2 regions of the Streptomyces dangxiongensis genome follow, and region 2 is predicted to be linked to the other one. Evidence: riboswitches for the same ligand, from Rfam matches in the RefSeq annotation. Region 2 holds a riboswitch; the other holds the start of a gene.

Region 1 (8,124 bases), 2.6 Mb from region 2:
TCGCCCGCGCCCGGGGCGTCCGCGCAACCCCGGAGACCGTCGTGATCACCGCGGGCTTCTCGCACGCCCTGGTCATCCTCGGCAAGGTGCTGCGGGAGCGCGGCGTACGGACCGTGGCGGTCGAGTCGTACGGCGTGGACGCGTACTGGCGGCTGCTGCGGGACGCCGGCCTCACCACGCCCGCGCTGCCCTACGACGAACTCGGCACGGACCCGCGGGCACCGGGCGACGCGGGCGCGGTACTGCTCACCCCCGCGCACCAGTTCCCCATGGGCACCCCCTTGCACCCCGACCGCCGGGCCGCCGTCGTCGACTGGGCACGCCGCACCGGCGGACTGGTCCTGGAGGACGACTACGACGGCGAGTTCCGCTACGACCGCCAGCCGGTCGGCGCCCTCCAGGGCCTCGACCCCGACCGGGTCGTGCACCTCGGCACCGCCAGCAAGTCCCTCGCACCCGGACTGCGCCTGGGCTGGATGGTGCTGCCGCCGTCCCTGGTCCAGGGGGTGACCGCGGCGAAGGGCCGCATCGACACGGTGGGCGCGCTGGACCAGCTCACCCTCGCCGAGTTCATCACCTCCGGCGCGTACGACCGCCACGTCCGCTCCGCCCGCCTGCGCTACCGGCGCCGCCGCGACGCCCTCGCCGAGGCCGTCGCCGACCACGCGCCCGACGTGCGGGTGACGGGCATCGCGGCCGGCCTGCACGCGGTGCTGCGCCTGCCCCCTGGCACGGAACAGTCGGTGGTCCAGGCCGCCGTCTGGCAGGGCCTGGCCCTGCACGGCCTCGCCTTCCACCGCCACCCCCAGGCCCGCACCACCCCCCTGGACGCCCTGGTCGTCGGCTACGGCACCCCACCGGACAGCACCTGGACCTCCACCCTGCAAGCCCTGTGCCGGGTACTGCCGTAGGCCCCGCGCCGACCCCGCACCCTCAGACCTCCTGCGCCGTCGGTGCCTCGCCGAAGCGGGCCAGCAGGAGGGCTCCCGCCACCGCCACCGCGAAGCCCAGGGCCGCCAACCAGCCCAGGCCCTCCCGCGTCCGGTCGCCGAGCCAGACCACGCCCACCGCGGCGGGGCCGAGCGTCTCGCCGATGACTATGCCGGCGGTGGCGGTCGTCACCGAGCCCCGCTGGAGGGCCGAGGTGAGGAGCAGGAACGCGGCGCCGCCGCCGAGCAGCAGGGCGTACGTCGCCGGGTTGGTGAGCAGGTCGGCCGGGCGCAGCGAGTCGATCAGCCGTACCGCCACCTCCACCACCCCGAACCCGAACCCGGCGCCGAGCCCCAGGAGCAGGGCGCGGGCCCGGCCCGTGAGGCGGCCGCCGGCCGCGCCGAGCAGCAGCACACACACCGCCGTGACCACCATCGCGTACCGCAGCCAGTCCGGTCCCTCCCGCTCGCCCTCCGCGCCCGAGGCCAGTCCCAGCAGGGCGAGGCCCGCGCACACCACGCCCACGGCGGCCCACTCCACCCCGCTCAGCCGGACCCGCAGCAGCCGCGCCGCCACCACCGCCGTCACCGCGAGGCTCGCCGCCAGCGCCGCGCCCACCGCGTAGATGGGCAGTGACCGCAGCGCCACGATCTGGAGCAGGAACCCGAGCCCGTCCAGCGCGAGGCCGGCCAGGTACCGCCACTGCCGCAGCGCCCGCAGCAGCAGCGCCGCGTCCCCGCCGCCCCCGTCGGCGACCGCCGCCCGCGCGGCCACCGCCTGCAACACCGTCGCCGTACCGAAGCAGACCGCCGCGCCGAGGGCGCACACCATTCCGAGAAGCACGGAGTGACTCTAGGCGAGCCCGCGGACCGAGGGGGTGCCTGTACGGCCGCTCACGCCGGTGCCTAGGCTGTCGGCCGGACATCACGGCACACGGGGGAGACACCACCATGGCGGACACACGCCGGCAACTGCGCTCCGGCACGGTCGTCCTCGGCGGCATGGGCCTGCTGGCCGCCGCCCTCACGGCCTGCGGGTCCGAGCCGGACAAGCGCTGCGTCGACCGCGACAGCTACAGCCTCACCAAGGGCTACAAGGTCGTCTCCGACAAGAACTGCAGGACCGGCGGCACGTCGCCGAGGACGGGCGCGAAGAAGAGGACCGCCGGGAAGTCCCTGCGGAAGACGGCCGACGCCGCCTGGTACTACGAGGGCGACGAGAAGCACGGCTGGGTCGACGGCGGCTCCTTCACCAAGCCCGGCAAGGGCGGCGGTGGTTCGTCGGACGACGACCACCACGGCTCCGGAGTGCACCGCGGCGGCTTCGGCGGCGGCAAGGGCAGCTCCGGCGGCTGACGGGGACACGCATGGAACGCCGCACCATCAACCCCCGCCCCGGCTGGCAGCGGACCGTCGAGGCCCAGGGGCTGATCTACCCGCTCACCCGCCACCCCGACGGCTCCCTGCGCCCCTACTGGGACGAGAGCGCCTACTACGTCTTCACCCTGGACGAGGTGGAGGCGCTGGAGGAGACCGTCGGCGAACTGCACCGCATGTGCCTGGCGGCGGCCGGGCACATCGTGGCCGAGGACCGGTTCGCCGACCTCGGCATCACCGACCCGCGGGTGGCCGCGGCCGTCGCCGAGTCCTGGCACCGCCGTGACGAACTCCCCTCCCTCTACGGCCGTTTCGACCTGCGCTACGACGGCACCGGCCCGGCCGTGCTGCTGGAGTACAACGCCGACACCCCGACCTCCCTGGTGGAGGCCGCCTCGTCGCAGTGGTTCTGGATGGAGGACCGCTTCCCCGGCGCCGACCAGTGGAACTCCCTGCACGAACGGCTGGTCGACGCCTGGCGCGCGCAGGCCGCGCTCCTGCCGCCCGGCAGCCCCCTGCACTTCGCGCACTCCGCCGCCGACGAACTCGGCGAGGACCTGATGACGGTCGCCTATCTGAAGGAGACCGCCGAACAGGCCGGTCTCACCACCGACTGGCTCGCCATGGAGGAGATCGGCTGGGACAGCCTCTCCGGCCGTTTCGTCGACAACCGGCTCGGCTTCATCCGCGCCCTCTTCAAGCTCTACCCCTGGGAGTGGCTCACCACCGACGCCTTCGGCCGGCACGTCCTGGACACCCTCGACAACGGCGGCGGGACCGGCAGCACCCTGTGGATCGAACCCGCCTGGAAGATGCTGCTGAGCAACAAGGCCCTGCTGGCGATCCTCTGGGAGCTGTACCCCGGGCACCCCAATCTCCTGCCCGCCCACCTGGACGGCCCCCGCGAGCTGGCCGCGTCCGCCGGCTACGTCGCCAAACCCCTCCTCGGCCGCGAGGGCGAGGGCGTCACCGTGCACAAGCCCGGCGCGCCCGCGGTGCTCCGCGACGAGCCCTGCTGCTACCAGCAGTTCGCCCCCCTCCCCGCCTTCGACGGCAACCACGTCGTCCTCGGCGCCTGGGTCGTCCGGGACGAACCGGCCGGCCTCGGTCTGCGCGAGTCCTCCGGCCTGATCACCGACGAGTACGCCCGTTTCCTGCCCCACGTGATCCTCTGACCGCCGAGCCGTACCGTGGTCGTGCGCCGAGGGGAACGCTCGTCCCCCTCCCGTTCGCCGCCGCCCCGAGGAGGCCGCCGTGTCCGAGACCCGCCCGCCCTGCCCCCCGTTCACCCTGGAGACCGCCCTCCGGAAGGTGCAGGCGGCCGAGGACGCCTGGAACACCCGCGACCCGCAGCGGGTCGCGCTGGCCTACACACCCGACTCGGTCTGGCGCAACCGGGACCTGTTCCTCACCGGCCACGCGGAGATCGTCGCCTTCCTGACCGAGAAGTGGGCCCGGGAACTGGACTACGCGCTGCGCAAGAACCTGTGGAGCTTCCACGGGGACCGGATCGCCGTCCGCTTCCAGTACGAGTGGCACGACGCCGACGGTCAGTGGTGGCGCAGCTACGGCAACGAGCTGTGGGAGTTCGACGAGCACGGTCTGATGCGGCGTCGTGAGGCCGCGATCAACGACGTCGCCATCGCCGAGGCCGACCGGCGCATCCACGGCCCCCGCGCCGCCGGCGACCACGGACCCGACCTCCCGCTCCGCTGACGGCCACCGCGCCATCGCCTCGTCGCTCGCATGGTGGACGCGCGCCCGTCCCCGCCCGGCGCGCCGGGTAGGCTGACGAGCGGGCCGTGACTGGCGCGCTGGGATGGGACGGACCATCGGGGAGCGGCCCGAGCCGGAAAGAGTGCCGTGCGCCTGGGCCGAACGTGAACGCTGTACGCACGCCGTCCGGAGGTCCCGATGCCCGAGAATTCCGCCCCCCTCTCCACCGAGTCCACGGCCTTCCGCGCCGCCCTCGACGTGGTCCGCGCCGTCGAGCCGCGCGTCGCGGACGCCATCGGCCAGGAGGTCGCCGACCAGCGCGAGATGCTCAAACTGATCGCCTCCGAGAACTACGCCTCCCCGGCGACCCTGCTCGCCATGGGCAACTGGTTCAGCGACAAGTACGCCGAGGGCACCGTCGGCCGCCGCTTCTACGCCGGCTGCCGCAACGTCGACACGGTCGAGTCCCTCGCCGCCGAGCACGCCCGCGAACTCTTCGGCGCCCGCCACGCCTACGTCCAGCCGCACTCCGGCATCGACGCCAACCTCGTCGCCTTCTGGGCCGTCCTCGCCGACCGCGTCGAGGCGCCCTTCCTGGAGAAGACCGGCGCCCGCCAGGTCAACGACCTGACCGAGGCCGACTGGGCCGAGCTGCGCCAGGCCTTCGGCAACCAGCGCATGCTCGGCATGTCCCTGGACGCCGGCGGCCACCTCACCCACGGATTCCGCCCGAACATCTCCGGCAAGATGTTCGACCAGCGCTCCTACGGCACCGACCCGGCCACCGGCCTGATCGACTACGACGCCCTGCGCGCCCAGGCCCGCGAGCTCAAGCCGCTGATCATCGTCGCCGGCTACTCCGCCTACCCCCGGCTGGTGAACTTCCGGCTCATGCGGGAGATCGCCGACGAGGTCGGCGCCACCCTCATGGTCGACATGGCGCACTTCGCCGGCCTGGTCGCCGGCAAGGTCCTCACCGGCGAATTCGACCCGGTCCCGCACGCGCAGATCGTCACCACGACCACCCACAAGTCCCTGCGCGGCCCGCGCGGCGGCATGGTCCTGTGCGACGACTCCCTCAAGGACCAGGTCGACCGCGGCTGCCCGATGGTCCTCGGCGGCCCGCTCCCGCACGTCATGGCCGCCAAGGCCGTCGCCCTGGCCGAGGCCCGCAGGCCGTCCTTCCAGGACTACGCCCAGCGCATCGTGGACAACTCCCGCGCGCTCGCCGAGGGCCTGATGCGCCGCGGCGCCACCCTGGTCACGGGCGGCACGGACAACCACCTCAACCTGATCGACGTCGCCACCTCCTACGGCCTCACCGGCCGCCAGGCCGAGGCGGCGCTCCTCGACTCGGGCATCGTCACCAACCGCAACGCCATCCCGGCCGACCCGAACGGCGCCTGGTACACCTCCGGCATCCGGGTCGGCACCCCCGCGCTCACCACCCGCGGCCTGGGCACGGCGGAGATGGACGAGGTGGCGGGTCTGATCGACCGTGTCCTGACCACCACCGAGCCGGGCACCACCAAGTCGGGCGCCCCCTCCCGGGCCGCCCACGTCCTGGACGAGAAGGTCGCGCAGGAGATCGCCGGGCGGGCCACCGACCTGGTGGCGGGCTTCCCGCTGTACCCGGAGGTCGACCTGGGCTGAGACGCCCCGGCACAGGCACGGGGAACCGCGCGGCCGGCCGTCACGGGCCCGCGGTTCCCCACCGCACCGAAGCTCCCGCACTCTCTGCGACAATGAAAAACATGGCCATTGACCGACCCCGCGTGCTCTCCGGAATCCAGCCCACCGCAGGCTCGTTCCACCTCGGCAACTACCTCGGCGCCGTCCGCCAGTGGGTGGCCCTCCAGGAGTCCCACGACGCGTTCTACATGGTCGTCGACCTGCACGCGATCACGGTGGCGCAGGACCCGGCCGAGCTGCGGGCCAACACCCGCCTGGCCGCCGCACAGCTACTGGCCGCCGGCCTGGACCCGGACCGCTGCACGCTGTTCGTGCAGAGCCACGTCGCCGAGCACGCCCAGCTCGCCTGGGTCATGAACTGCCTCACCGGCTTCGGCGAGGCGAGCCGGATGACCCAGTTCAAGGACAAGTCCGCCCGGCAGGGCGCCGACCGCGCCTCCGTCGGCCTGTTCACCTACCCGGTCCTCCAGGTCGCCGACATCCTGCTGTACCAGGCGAACGAGGTGCCGGTCGGCGAGGACCAGCGCCAGCACATCGAGCTGACCCGCGACCTCGCCGAGCGGTTCAACGGCCGCTTCGGCGCGACGTTCACGATCCCGGAGCCGTACATCCTCCGCGAGACGGCGAAGATCTACGATCTCCAGGACCCGACGGTCAAGATGAGCAAGTCGGCGTCCACGCCGAAGGGCCTGATCAACCTCCTCGACGAGCCGAGGGCCACGGCCAAGAAGGTCAAGAGCGCGGTCACCGACACCGACACGGTGATCCGCTACGACACCGAGAACAAGCCGGGCGTGTCGAACCTCCTCACCATCTACTCCACGCTCACCGGCAAGCCGGTCGCCCAGTTGGAGCAGGAGTACGAGGGCAAGATGTACGGCGCGCTCAAGACCGACCTCGCCGAGATCATGGTCGAGTTCGTGACGCCGTTCCGCGAGCGCACCCAGCAGTACCTGGACGACTCCGAGACGCTGGACTCCATCCTGGCCAAGGGTGCCGAGAAGGCGCGCGCCGTCGCCGCCGAGACGCTTGCCCAGGCGTACGACCGCGTGGGCTTCCTCCCGGCCAAGCACTGAGGCGTACGACCGCACACGGGTCCGGGCGGGCGGAGCGCTGCACATCACTTGCGGTGCGCCTGCCGACAGGACTTCCGTGGCCGTACAGTCGATAGCCGACGGCCGGGACGGGACGGCCGAGAAGACGACAGACGCGACGAAGGAGACGACGTGGGGACCGTAACGATCGGCGTGTCGATCGCGGTCCCGGAGCCTCACGGCAGCCTGCTCCAGGAGCGGCGCGCGGGCTTCGGCGACGCCGCGGCTCACGGCATCCCCACGCACGTCACGCTGCTGCCGCCGACCGAGGTGGACGAGGCCGCCCTGCCGGCCGTCGACGCGCACCTCTCCGAGGTCGCCACGGCCGGCCGGCCGTTCCCGATGCGGCTGTCCGGTACGGGCACCTTCCGGCCCCTGTCACCGGTGGTCTACGTCCGGGTCGTCCGGGGCGCCGAGGCCTGCGCCCGGCTGCAGCAGCGGATCCGCGACGCCTCCGGCCCGGTGGCGCGCGAGCTGCAGTTCCCCTACCACCCGCACGTCACCGTGGCCCACGGCATCGACGACGCGGCGATGGACCGCGCCTTCGAGGAACTGGCGGGCTTCGACGCCGAGTGGCCGTGCACCGGCTTCGCGCTCTACGAACAGGGCGCCGACGGGGTGTGGCGCAAGCTGCGCGAGTACCCCTTCGGCGGAGCGGTGGTACCGCCCCAGGCCGGCCACGCGGACGTCGGACGCGGCACGCCGGCGGGCCGCTAGCCGTACGCGACGGGGGGCCGCTCCCGTCAGACGTCCAGCCGGCGGTACACCGCGCGCGGCGCGTGCCGCAGCGCCCACATCACCGGGCGGAGCGCCCCCGGCACCCACACCGTCTCCGAGCGGCGGCGCAGGCCGAGTTCGACGGCGGTGGCGACCGCCTCCGGTGTGGTGGCGAGCGGGGGCCGGTGCCGGCCGGCCGTTCCGCGGGTCCGGACGAACCCGGGGCGTACGACCATGACGTGCGCGCCGGTGCCGTACAGGGCGTCGCCCAGGCCCTGGGCGAAGGTGTCGAGGCCGGCCTTGCTGGAGCCGTAGATGAAGTCGGTGCGGCGGGCGCGTTCGGCGGCGACGGAGGACAGGACGACGAGGGAACCGTGCCCCTGCGCCTGGAGGGCGCGGCCGGTGACCAGCCCCACCGAGACGGCCCCGGTGTAGTTGGTCCGGGCGACCCGCACCGCACGCACCGGGTCGCGTTCGTCGTGGGCCTGGTCGCCGAGGACGCCGAACGCGAGCAGCACCATGTCGACGGCACCCTCGGCGAACACCTTGCCGAGGACGGTCTCGTGGGATGCGGGGTCGAGCGCGTCGAAGCCGAGGGT
Region 2 (8,124 bases):
CTCGGCCTCGGCCGGTTCCCGGTCGGTCACCAGGACCCGGCCGCCCTCCTCGGCGAGCCGCCGGGCCACGGCGGCGCCGATGCCGCGGGCGGCGCCCGTGACGAGAACTCCGTGTCCTGCGAAGCGGGTCGGGTCAGTCATGAGCCGACAGTACGGCTCCGGCGGCGGCCTTTCACCGGTACGGCGACCCCTGACCGTCCGGCCGCTCTCACCGGTATCCGGTGACGTCCGCCGGCTCGCCCTCGTCCTGCACCTCGGGCAGGTACCGCCAGGCGTCCGGCCGGGTGCCGTCGAGGTCGGTGACGCCGTACACCCGGGCCAGGCCGCCGCTGGAGAGTGACTGTCCGTTGAAACCGCGCCACTTCGGGGTCGGTGGCCAGGGCGGCGACGGCGCGGCCGGTGAAGCGCGGGGTCTCGGAGATGGCGAAGTGGGGTTCGCGCGCCAGTGCGTCGCGCCGTGGCGCTCACCCCGGGCTGGCTGCGCTCGGAACACATGCTCGACCTCTTCGGTGTCCGTGAGGACAACTGTTTTCATCCGCGCAGTCGGGCGTCGAGTTCCACGGTGTCCGCGAGGAACCATAGCTGCCGGCCCTGGTTGCACTCGTGGACGAAGTCACGCAGGGCCGTGCTCCCGGCGACGTGTCCGGAGATGTCGCCGAGGACGGCGAGACGCAGCCGGTAGGTCGCGAACTTCTGGACGACCGCCCCGGCGACGCCGGAGCGCAGCCGGAAGAAGTCGTCGGCGATCCGCTCCACGGGCACCGCGACCAGCTCTGCCTCGTGCCCGAACGCGTCACCGATCAGGTCGAGCGCCGCGCTCTCGCCGTCGAGGAGCGGGCCGTCGGGAGCGCACTGCAGGACCCGTACGCCGTGGAGGGTGTCGATCGTCTGTGTGGTCATGGGCGCGATTCTAAAGTCGCGCCCGCGTGCCACCTGGTATTTGTGCGGTGCCCGTCAGTGTCCGCGCGCGATCCACTCCTCCAGGTGGGAGGCCTCGGCGCCGATGGTCGTGGCGTCCCCGTGGCCGGTGAGGACCTTCGTCTCCGGCGGGAGGGTGAGGAGCCGGTCCCGGATGGAGCCGATGATCGTCGGGAAGTGGGAGTAGGAGCGCCCGGTGGCGCCCGGGCCGCCCTGGAACAGGGTGTCGCCGGTGAACACGGTGCCGAGCCCGGGGTCGTACAGGCAGACCGCGCCCGGGGCGTGCCCGGGGGTGTGCAGGACGGTCAGGTCGGCGCCGGCGGCCTCGATGACCTGACCGTCGGTGAGGTGCCGGTCGGGCTCGCGGTCGGGGTGGGTGAGCTGCCACAGCGGCAGGTCGTCGGGGTGCAGCCAGATGACGGCGCCGGTGCGGTCGGCCAGTTCGGGCGCCGCGTCGATGTGGTCGTTGTGGGCGTGGGTGCACACGATCGCGGTGAGCCGGCGGTCGCCGACGGCGCGGGCGACGGCCTCGGCGTCGTGGGCGGCGTCGATGACGATCACCTCGTGGTCGTCGCCGACGAGCCACACGTTGTTCTCGACGTCCCAGGTGCCGCCGTCCAGGGTGAACTGGCCGGAGGTGACGACGCGTTCGATGCGGGCGGCCATCACAGCACCACCACCGAGCGCAGCACGTCGCCGTGGTGCATCCGTTCGAACGCCTTCTCCACCTCGTCGAGTCGGACGGTCTCCGTGACGAACGCGTCGAGCGGGAGCCGGCCCTGGAGGTGGAGGTCGATCAGCATGGGGAAGTCGCGGGAGGGCAGGCAGTCGCCGTACCAGGAGGACTTCAGGGCGCCGCCGCGGCCGAAGACGTCGAGCAGGGGCAGTTCGAGCTTCATCTCGGGGGTGGGGACGCCGACGAGGACGACGGTGCCGGCGAGGTCGCGGGCGTAGAAGGCCTGCCGGTAGGTCTCGGGGCGGCCGACGGCCTCGATGACGACGTCGGCGCCGAAGCCGCCGGTCAGTTCGCGGATCGCCTCGACCGGGTCGGTGTCCTCGGAGTTGACGGTGTGGGTGGCGCCGAGCGTGCGGGCCTTGTCCAGCTTGCGGTCGTCGATGTCCACGGCGATGACCTTCGCCGCACCGGCCAGGTCCGCACCGGCGATCGCCGCCCCGCCGACGCCGCCGCAGCCGATGACGGCGACCGAGTCGCCCCGGCCGACGCCTCCGGTGTTGATGGCGGCGCCGATGCCGGCCATCACCCCGCAGCCCAGCAGCCCGGCGACCGCCGGGGAGACGGACGGGTCGACCTTGGTGCACTGGCCGGCCGCCACGAGCGTCTTCTCGGCGAACGCGCCGATGCCGAGGGCCGGGGAGAGTTCCTGCCCGGTCGCGGCGAGGGTCATCCGCTGCCGCGCGTTGTGGGTGTCGAAGCAGTACCAGGGCCGGCCGCGCAGGCAGGCCCGGCACTGCCCGCACACCGCACGCCAGTTGAGGATGACGAAGTCACCGGGGGCGACGTCGGTGACCCCGGCGCCGACCGACTCCACGACGCCGGCGGCCTCGTGGCCGAGCAGGAAGGGGAAGTCGTCCGAGATGCCGCCCTGTTTGTAGTGCAGATCGGTGTGACAGACCCCGCAGGCCTGGATGCGCACGACGGCCTCGCCCGGCCCCGGATCCGGGATCACGATCGTCTCGAGCCGTACGGGCTCGTCCTTCCCCGGTGCGATCACGCCGCGGACTTCCTGCGCCATGGCCTGTCCCCTTCCTGTATTCCTTCGAATTCCTTCGAATGCCGTCGCTGCCGACCCTACGCGCCATGGATCGGCAGCGGGACGGTCCACGAGGACGGCCGTGGATCTCTCCGGACCGGTGCACGGGCGGGACGCGGCGGCGCGGAGGGCCGTCCCGGCCGGGACGGCCCTCGGGCCCGGGGGCGGGAGCGGGCTCAGTGGACGGCGGAGTCCCCGCCGAGCAGGGGCGCGGCGGGGGCGAGGACCTGCGCCACCTGGTTCAGCTCCTTGAGGTCGTCCAGCGCCTGCAACTGGTCGGTGACCCTCGGCACCCGGTCCTGCTCCGATGCGGGGATGCCGGCGCCGGCGAGCGAGTCCAGCGTGGTCAGCGCGCCGAACTTCCCGACGGACGGTGTGCCGGCGTCGGCCGCGTTCGCCGACGGTACGGCGAGAGCGGCGATCCCGGCGGCCAGACCGACGGCGGCGGCGATGCGTCGTGTTGAGATCATGCCCTCAGCAACGGCGGCGGGCCCCGGCCGGACACGGGCGTCGGCCCGCGCTCACCCGTGAGGCGGATCCGGCCGCTGCGCTTGCCGTGACCGTCGGGGCGGAGGAGTCTCGGAGGTGGGGTCCGTGCGGCCCGCCCCCGTCGGGCCGCGGGCGCCTGAAGGAGGTCACCATGGGCACCGCGACGGGGTCCTCGTTCGACTCCGACACACTGCGCCGGGCCATAGAGGGGAACACCGGGAACACCCTTCTGTCGCTCTACACGGACGACGCGGAGATCCGCATCGTCGACCACAACAACCAGCCCAGCAGCCCCACGGTCCTGCACGGCCGGGGCCAGATCGCCGAGTTGCTGGACGACGTCTACAGCCGGGACATGACGCACAGGCTGGAACGGTGCGTCGTGGAGGGCGAACACGCCGCCTACAGCGAGGCCTGCGAGTACGCGGACGGCACCCGCGTCCTGGCCGAGTCGATGCTCACCCTTCGGGATGGCAAGATCGCCGACCAGCTCATCATCCAGGCCTGGGACGAGTAGGACGCGGCCGGGTACGGCAGGCGTCCCGAGGAGGCCGCGCGGGTCCGGGCCGCCCCCGGCCGGACCGGACCCGTGAGCGGTCCGGAGGCCGTACGCGCGCTCGGTTACCCTGTAGGCGGGCCGTGACTGGCGCTGAGGTGGAGTACCACCGGGGAGCGGTCCGTGGTGGTTGCCGCGCGCCTGGGCGAGAGAGCCGATCCCAGCCCAGGAGTGTGAGCATGACCCAGGCCCGTCTCATGGACGGCACCGCGCCCGCCCGCCGCATCGTCGGGGACGCCGCGAAGAAGGCCGCCGGACTCGCCGAACGCACCGGCACCGCGCCGTGCCTCGCGACCGTGCTGGTCGGCGCGGACCCGGCGTCCGTGACGTATGTCCGTATGAAGCAGAACCGCTGCCGCGAGGCCGGCGTGGAGTCCCGGCACGTCGCGCTGCCCGCGGCCACGACCACCGCCGAACTCGTGGCGAAGCTGGAGGAGTTGTCGGCAGACGCGAGCGTGCACGGGATCCTGCTCCAGCACCCGGTGGGCGACCGGGTCGACGAGCGGGCCGCGTTCGAGGCGATCGCCCCGGAGAAGGACGTCGACGGCGTCACCTTCGCGTCGTTCGCCACGATGAGCTTCGGACTGCCGGGCTTCGTCTCCTGCACACCGGGCGGCATCCTGCGACTGCTGGACGAGTACGGCGTCGACCCGGCCGGGAAGCGGGCCGTGGTCGTGGGCCGCAGCGCGATCCTCGGCAAGCCGGTGGGCATGCTGCTGCTGGCCCGGGACGCGACCGTGACGTACTGTCATTCGCGCACCCGGGACCTGTCCGCGGCGGTCCGCGAGGCCGACATCGTCGTCGCCGCCGTCGGCCGCCCGCGGCTGATCCGCGGGCAGGACATCAAGCCCGGCGCGGTCGTGATCGACGCGGGCTACAACCCGGGGGACGTCGGTGACGTCGACTTCGACTCCGCCGTGGAGCGGGCCTCGCTGATCACGCCGGTGCCGGGCGGGGTCGGTCCGATGACGATCGCCACGCTGCTGGAGCAGACCGTGGACGCAGCCGCCCGGCAACTCGGCGCGTAAGAGCAGGGGCCGGTACGAGGGGCGTGCGGGGGGGGCGGGTCCGGTGGATCGGCGCATCCAGGACCGGTAGTCCATCACGTCCCCGGGCCTTCACCCCGTACTCGCGGGCGTCCTGGGGGAAGGTGGTCTCCAGGCGAGGACGGCGCCGGTGCGCGGGCCGGGATCAGCATCCGCCGGCCACCCGCGCCCGCGTCCCCGCACCCGTACGCCTGCCCCGGCCGGCCCCGGGGTGCGCCGTCGGCCATGTGCGGGTCGTCGCCCTCGTCCGTGAGGAAGGGCGGCCCGGACGGCGCGCCCCCGCGGTCAGCGCGTGGTCAGGACCATCCGGAACCGGGCGGCGCCGGAGAGCATGCGGTCGTAGGCCTCCCCGGCCCGCTCCAGCGGCACCGTCTCGGTCATCGGGCGGATGCCGTGCAGGACGCTGAACGCCATGGTGTCCTCGACGTCCTGCGCGGTGCCGGAGGGGTGGCCGCGGATGACACGGCCGGCTCCGATGAGCTGCACCGGGCTGATGCCGAGCGGCTCGGGGGTGGCGCCGATGACCACCAGCTCGCCGCGCGGCGCCAGTCCGTCCACGGTGGCCGAGATGGCCTCGGAGTTGCCGGCGGTGGCCAGGACGACCTGCGCCCCGCCGAGGGACCCGAGCGCCTCGGCCACCGGGGTCCCGGCGGTGCTGTCGACGTAGTGGTGGGCGCCAAGCTGCTTGACGAAGCCGGCCTTCTCCGCGCCGCGGGCGATGGCCACGGTCTCGAAGCCCATCGCGACCGCGTACCGCACGCCGAGGTGGCCGAGGCCGCCGACGCCGAGGACGGCGACCAGGTCCCCCGGCCGGGCCGAACTGCGCCGCAGCCCGTTGTACGTGGTGACGCCCGCGCAGGCCATGGGCCCGGCGTCGCTCGCCGCGAGCGCGTCGGGGATCCGGGCCAGGGCGTCGACGGGTACGACGACCTGCTCGGCGAAGCCGCCGTCGTAGGCCCAGCCCGGGACCGCCAGCTCGGCGCAGAGGAGGAAGTCACCTCGGCGGCAGGCCCGGCAGTGGCCGCAACTGCCGCCGAACCAGCCGACCGCGACCCGGTCACCGGCCTGCCATCCCCGGTCCCGCGCTCCCTCGCCGAGCGCCTCGATCCGCCCGGCGATCTCGTGCCCCGGAACCTCGGGGAACGTGATGCCCGGCACCCCGGCGGTCACGAAGAAGGCGTCGCTGTGGCAGATGCCGCACGCCTCGACTGCGATGCGCACCCGGCCGGGGCCCGGCTGCGGAACCTCCCGCTCGGTCAGCTCGAACGCGCCGCCCTCGGTGGTCACCTGCGCGACTCGGTAGGTACTCATGGGTCCCTCCGGAGAACGTGCGACGGCCCCCGCTCCAGCACATCAGCTCCGGACCGATCCCGCGCGCCGAACCGGACGGAGCCTGGCGCCGAGCCGGCCGCGGCATCGCTCAGGCGCCCGGCCGGAGCCCGCGCAGGCCCGGCGGCTCGGGGGCCGGTGGGTCACGTGTCGCGCGGCCGCCAGCCCTCCGGACGGAGCATGCCCAGCAGCAGGCGGACCAGTTCCTCCACCACCTCGTCCAGGGTGGCGTCCACCCAGCCGGCGGTCCAGTCGTGCAGCAGGCCGTTGACGCTGCCGATGAAGGCCGTGGCCGCGAGGCGGTAGTCGCGGGGTGCCGCCTCCCCGCGGGCCACGGCCGCGTCCGCCTCGGCGCGGATGAGGCCGATCCAGCGGGCCCGGCGGGCCAGCCGCTGCTCCTCCATGCGGGGGCTGACGCCGACGATCTCCACGAAGGTGATGCGGATGCGGTGCGGGTCGCAGGTGACGCCGCGGGCGTAGGCCCGGAAGAGCGCGGTGGCGCGCTCGGCCAGCGGCAGGCCCTCGGCGGTGGCGAGGGCGTCCAGGACGGCCTGTTCGGCCCAGCCGTTGACCTGGAGGTGGAGGGCGGCGAGGACGTCCTCCAGGGTGCGGAACTCCTCGTAGAACTGGCGCGTGGACAGGCCGGCGGCCTGGCTCAGCGCGGCGACCGTCGTCCCCCGGTAGCCGGGGGTGCCGCCGAACAGCCGCAGCGCCGCGTCCAGGAAGCGGCGGCGGCGCTCGGCCTGCCGCTCCTCGGCGGACCGGCCGCCGTAGCGTCCCGTCGGCGTCCTGAGCCTGCCCTCCACGAGTCCCCCTCCGTCATACCGCTGCTCACCCAATCTTGTCGTGCACACATCTTGTCGAGAAGGCGGGCCCTTCCTTACTTTTCAGTAAGTTCACTGTGAAAGCGCGCGTGTTCAGATTCCCCCACCGAGGAAAGAGAGCCGTCATGCCTGCTTCGAGAACCAGGCACCTGTGCTCCATGGCCGTCGCCCTCGTCCTGGCCGCGGCCGGTCCCGCGACCGCGGCCTCCGCGGCGTCCGCCGCTCCCGACGACCTGCGCGAGGTGCTGTTCGTCGGCAACAACTGGGACGGCACCGCCGACGTCATCAGGTCCACCGGCGACTTCACAAGGGTCGGCCGCATCGACGTCATCCCCGACAAGGATGCGCGGATGAAGGAGATCAACGCGGACCCGATCAAGTGGATCTACTTCCAGGCGATCCGCAACAGCGTCGGCGAGGGCCACGACCAGTACGCCGACGACATGTACTCCACCCCGGACGGCAGGTCGGTCGTGGTGTCCCGGCCCAGCTTCGCGGACGTCGTCTCGATCGACCTGGCCACCGGAAGGGTCAACTGGCGTTTCCCCGTGTCGGGTTACCGCGCCGACCACATGGCGGTCTCCCCCGACGGCACCCGGGTGGCCGTCTCCGCCTCGACCGCGAACACCGTGCACGTACTGGACATCACCACCGGCAGGCAGCTCGGGTCCTTCGCCACCGGCGACAAGCCGCACGAGAACATCTTCACCAGGGACGGCAAGTACATCTGGAACATGGCCATCGGTGACGTCAACACGGCACTGGACGACCCCGGCTGGGACTGGACGAAGGGCGACCGGCACATCACGGTCGTGGACGCGACGACGTACAAGCAGGTCAAGGTCGTCGACATGCGGCAGCGGCTGGACGCGTTCGGGCTGAAGGACTTCTCCGACGCGGTGCGCCCGGCGGTCTTCTCCCCCGACGGGTCCAAGCTGTACTTCCAGGTGTCGTTCTTCAACGGCTTCCTGGAGTACGACATCGCCACCGACAGAATCACCCGGATGAAGACCCTGCCGAAGAACCCGGCGACCAGCGAGGACCGCACGACCTGGGTGAACGACTCGCGCCACCACGGCATCTCCATGAACCCGGAGGGCACCAAGCTGTGCGTCGCGGGCACCATGGACGACTACGCGACCGTCGTCGACCGCGCCGGCCTCCAGGAGGGCCCGCTGGTGGCGGCGTCC

Evidence for each region. A riboswitch is a leader RNA that binds a small molecule or an ion and turns the genes downstream of it on or off. The one in region 2 is predicted to bind ZMP and ZTP.
Region 1: linked by a shared signal. The riboswitch ahead of D9753_RS13585 (glycine hydroxymethyltransferase) and the one ahead of D9753_RS02680 (bifunctional 5,10-methylenetetrahydrofolate dehydrogenase/5,10-methenyltetrahydrofolate cyclohydrolase) in region 2 are both predicted to bind ZMP and ZTP.

Annotation. Positions count from the first base shown of each region.
Region 1 is NZ_CP033073.1:3,076,264-3,084,387, reverse strand. Features, by position in the region: gene pdxR (MocR-like pyridoxine biosynthesis transcription factor PdxR) at 1-911, shown strand, start outside; gene D9753_RS13605 (DMT family protein) at 934-1,761, opposite strand; gene D9753_RS13600 (hypothetical protein) at 1,881-2,285, shown strand; gene D9753_RS13595 (glutathionylspermidine synthase family protein) at 2,297-3,481, shown strand; gene D9753_RS13590 (nuclear transport factor 2 family protein) at 3,561-4,022, shown strand; ZMP/ZTP riboswitch at 4,099-4,188, shown strand; gene D9753_RS13585 (glycine hydroxymethyltransferase) at 4,221-5,675, shown strand; gene trpS (tryptophan--tRNA ligase) at 5,777-6,790, shown strand; gene D9753_RS13575 (2'-5' RNA ligase family protein) at 6,941-7,525, shown strand; gene D9753_RS13570 (decaprenylphospho-beta-D-erythro-pentofuranosid-2-ulose 2-reductase) at 7,552-8,124, opposite strand, start outside.
Region 2 is NZ_CP033073.1:515,699-523,822, forward strand. Features, by position in the region: gene D9753_RS02645 (SDR family NAD(P)-dependent oxidoreductase) at 1-141, opposite strand, end outside; partial or broken gene D9753_RS02650 (short-chain dehydrogenase) at 209-455, opposite strand; gene D9753_RS02655 (DUF4180 domain-containing protein) at 532-900, opposite strand; gene D9753_RS02660 (MBL fold metallo-hydrolase) at 955-1,584, opposite strand; gene D9753_RS02665 (S-(hydroxymethyl)mycothiol dehydrogenase) at 1,584-2,672, opposite strand; gene D9753_RS02670 (hypothetical protein) at 2,867-3,160, opposite strand; gene D9753_RS02675 (nuclear transport factor 2 family protein) at 3,331-3,696, shown strand; ZMP/ZTP riboswitch at 3,809-3,889, shown strand; gene D9753_RS02680 (bifunctional 5,10-methylenetetrahydrofolate dehydrogenase/5,10-methenyltetrahydrofolate cyclohydrolase) at 3,915-4,763, shown strand; gene D9753_RS02685 (alcohol dehydrogenase) at 5,067-6,092, opposite strand; gene D9753_RS02690 (TetR/AcrR family transcriptional regulator) at 6,254-6,916, opposite strand; gene D9753_RS02695 (YncE family protein) at 7,060-8,124, shown strand, end outside.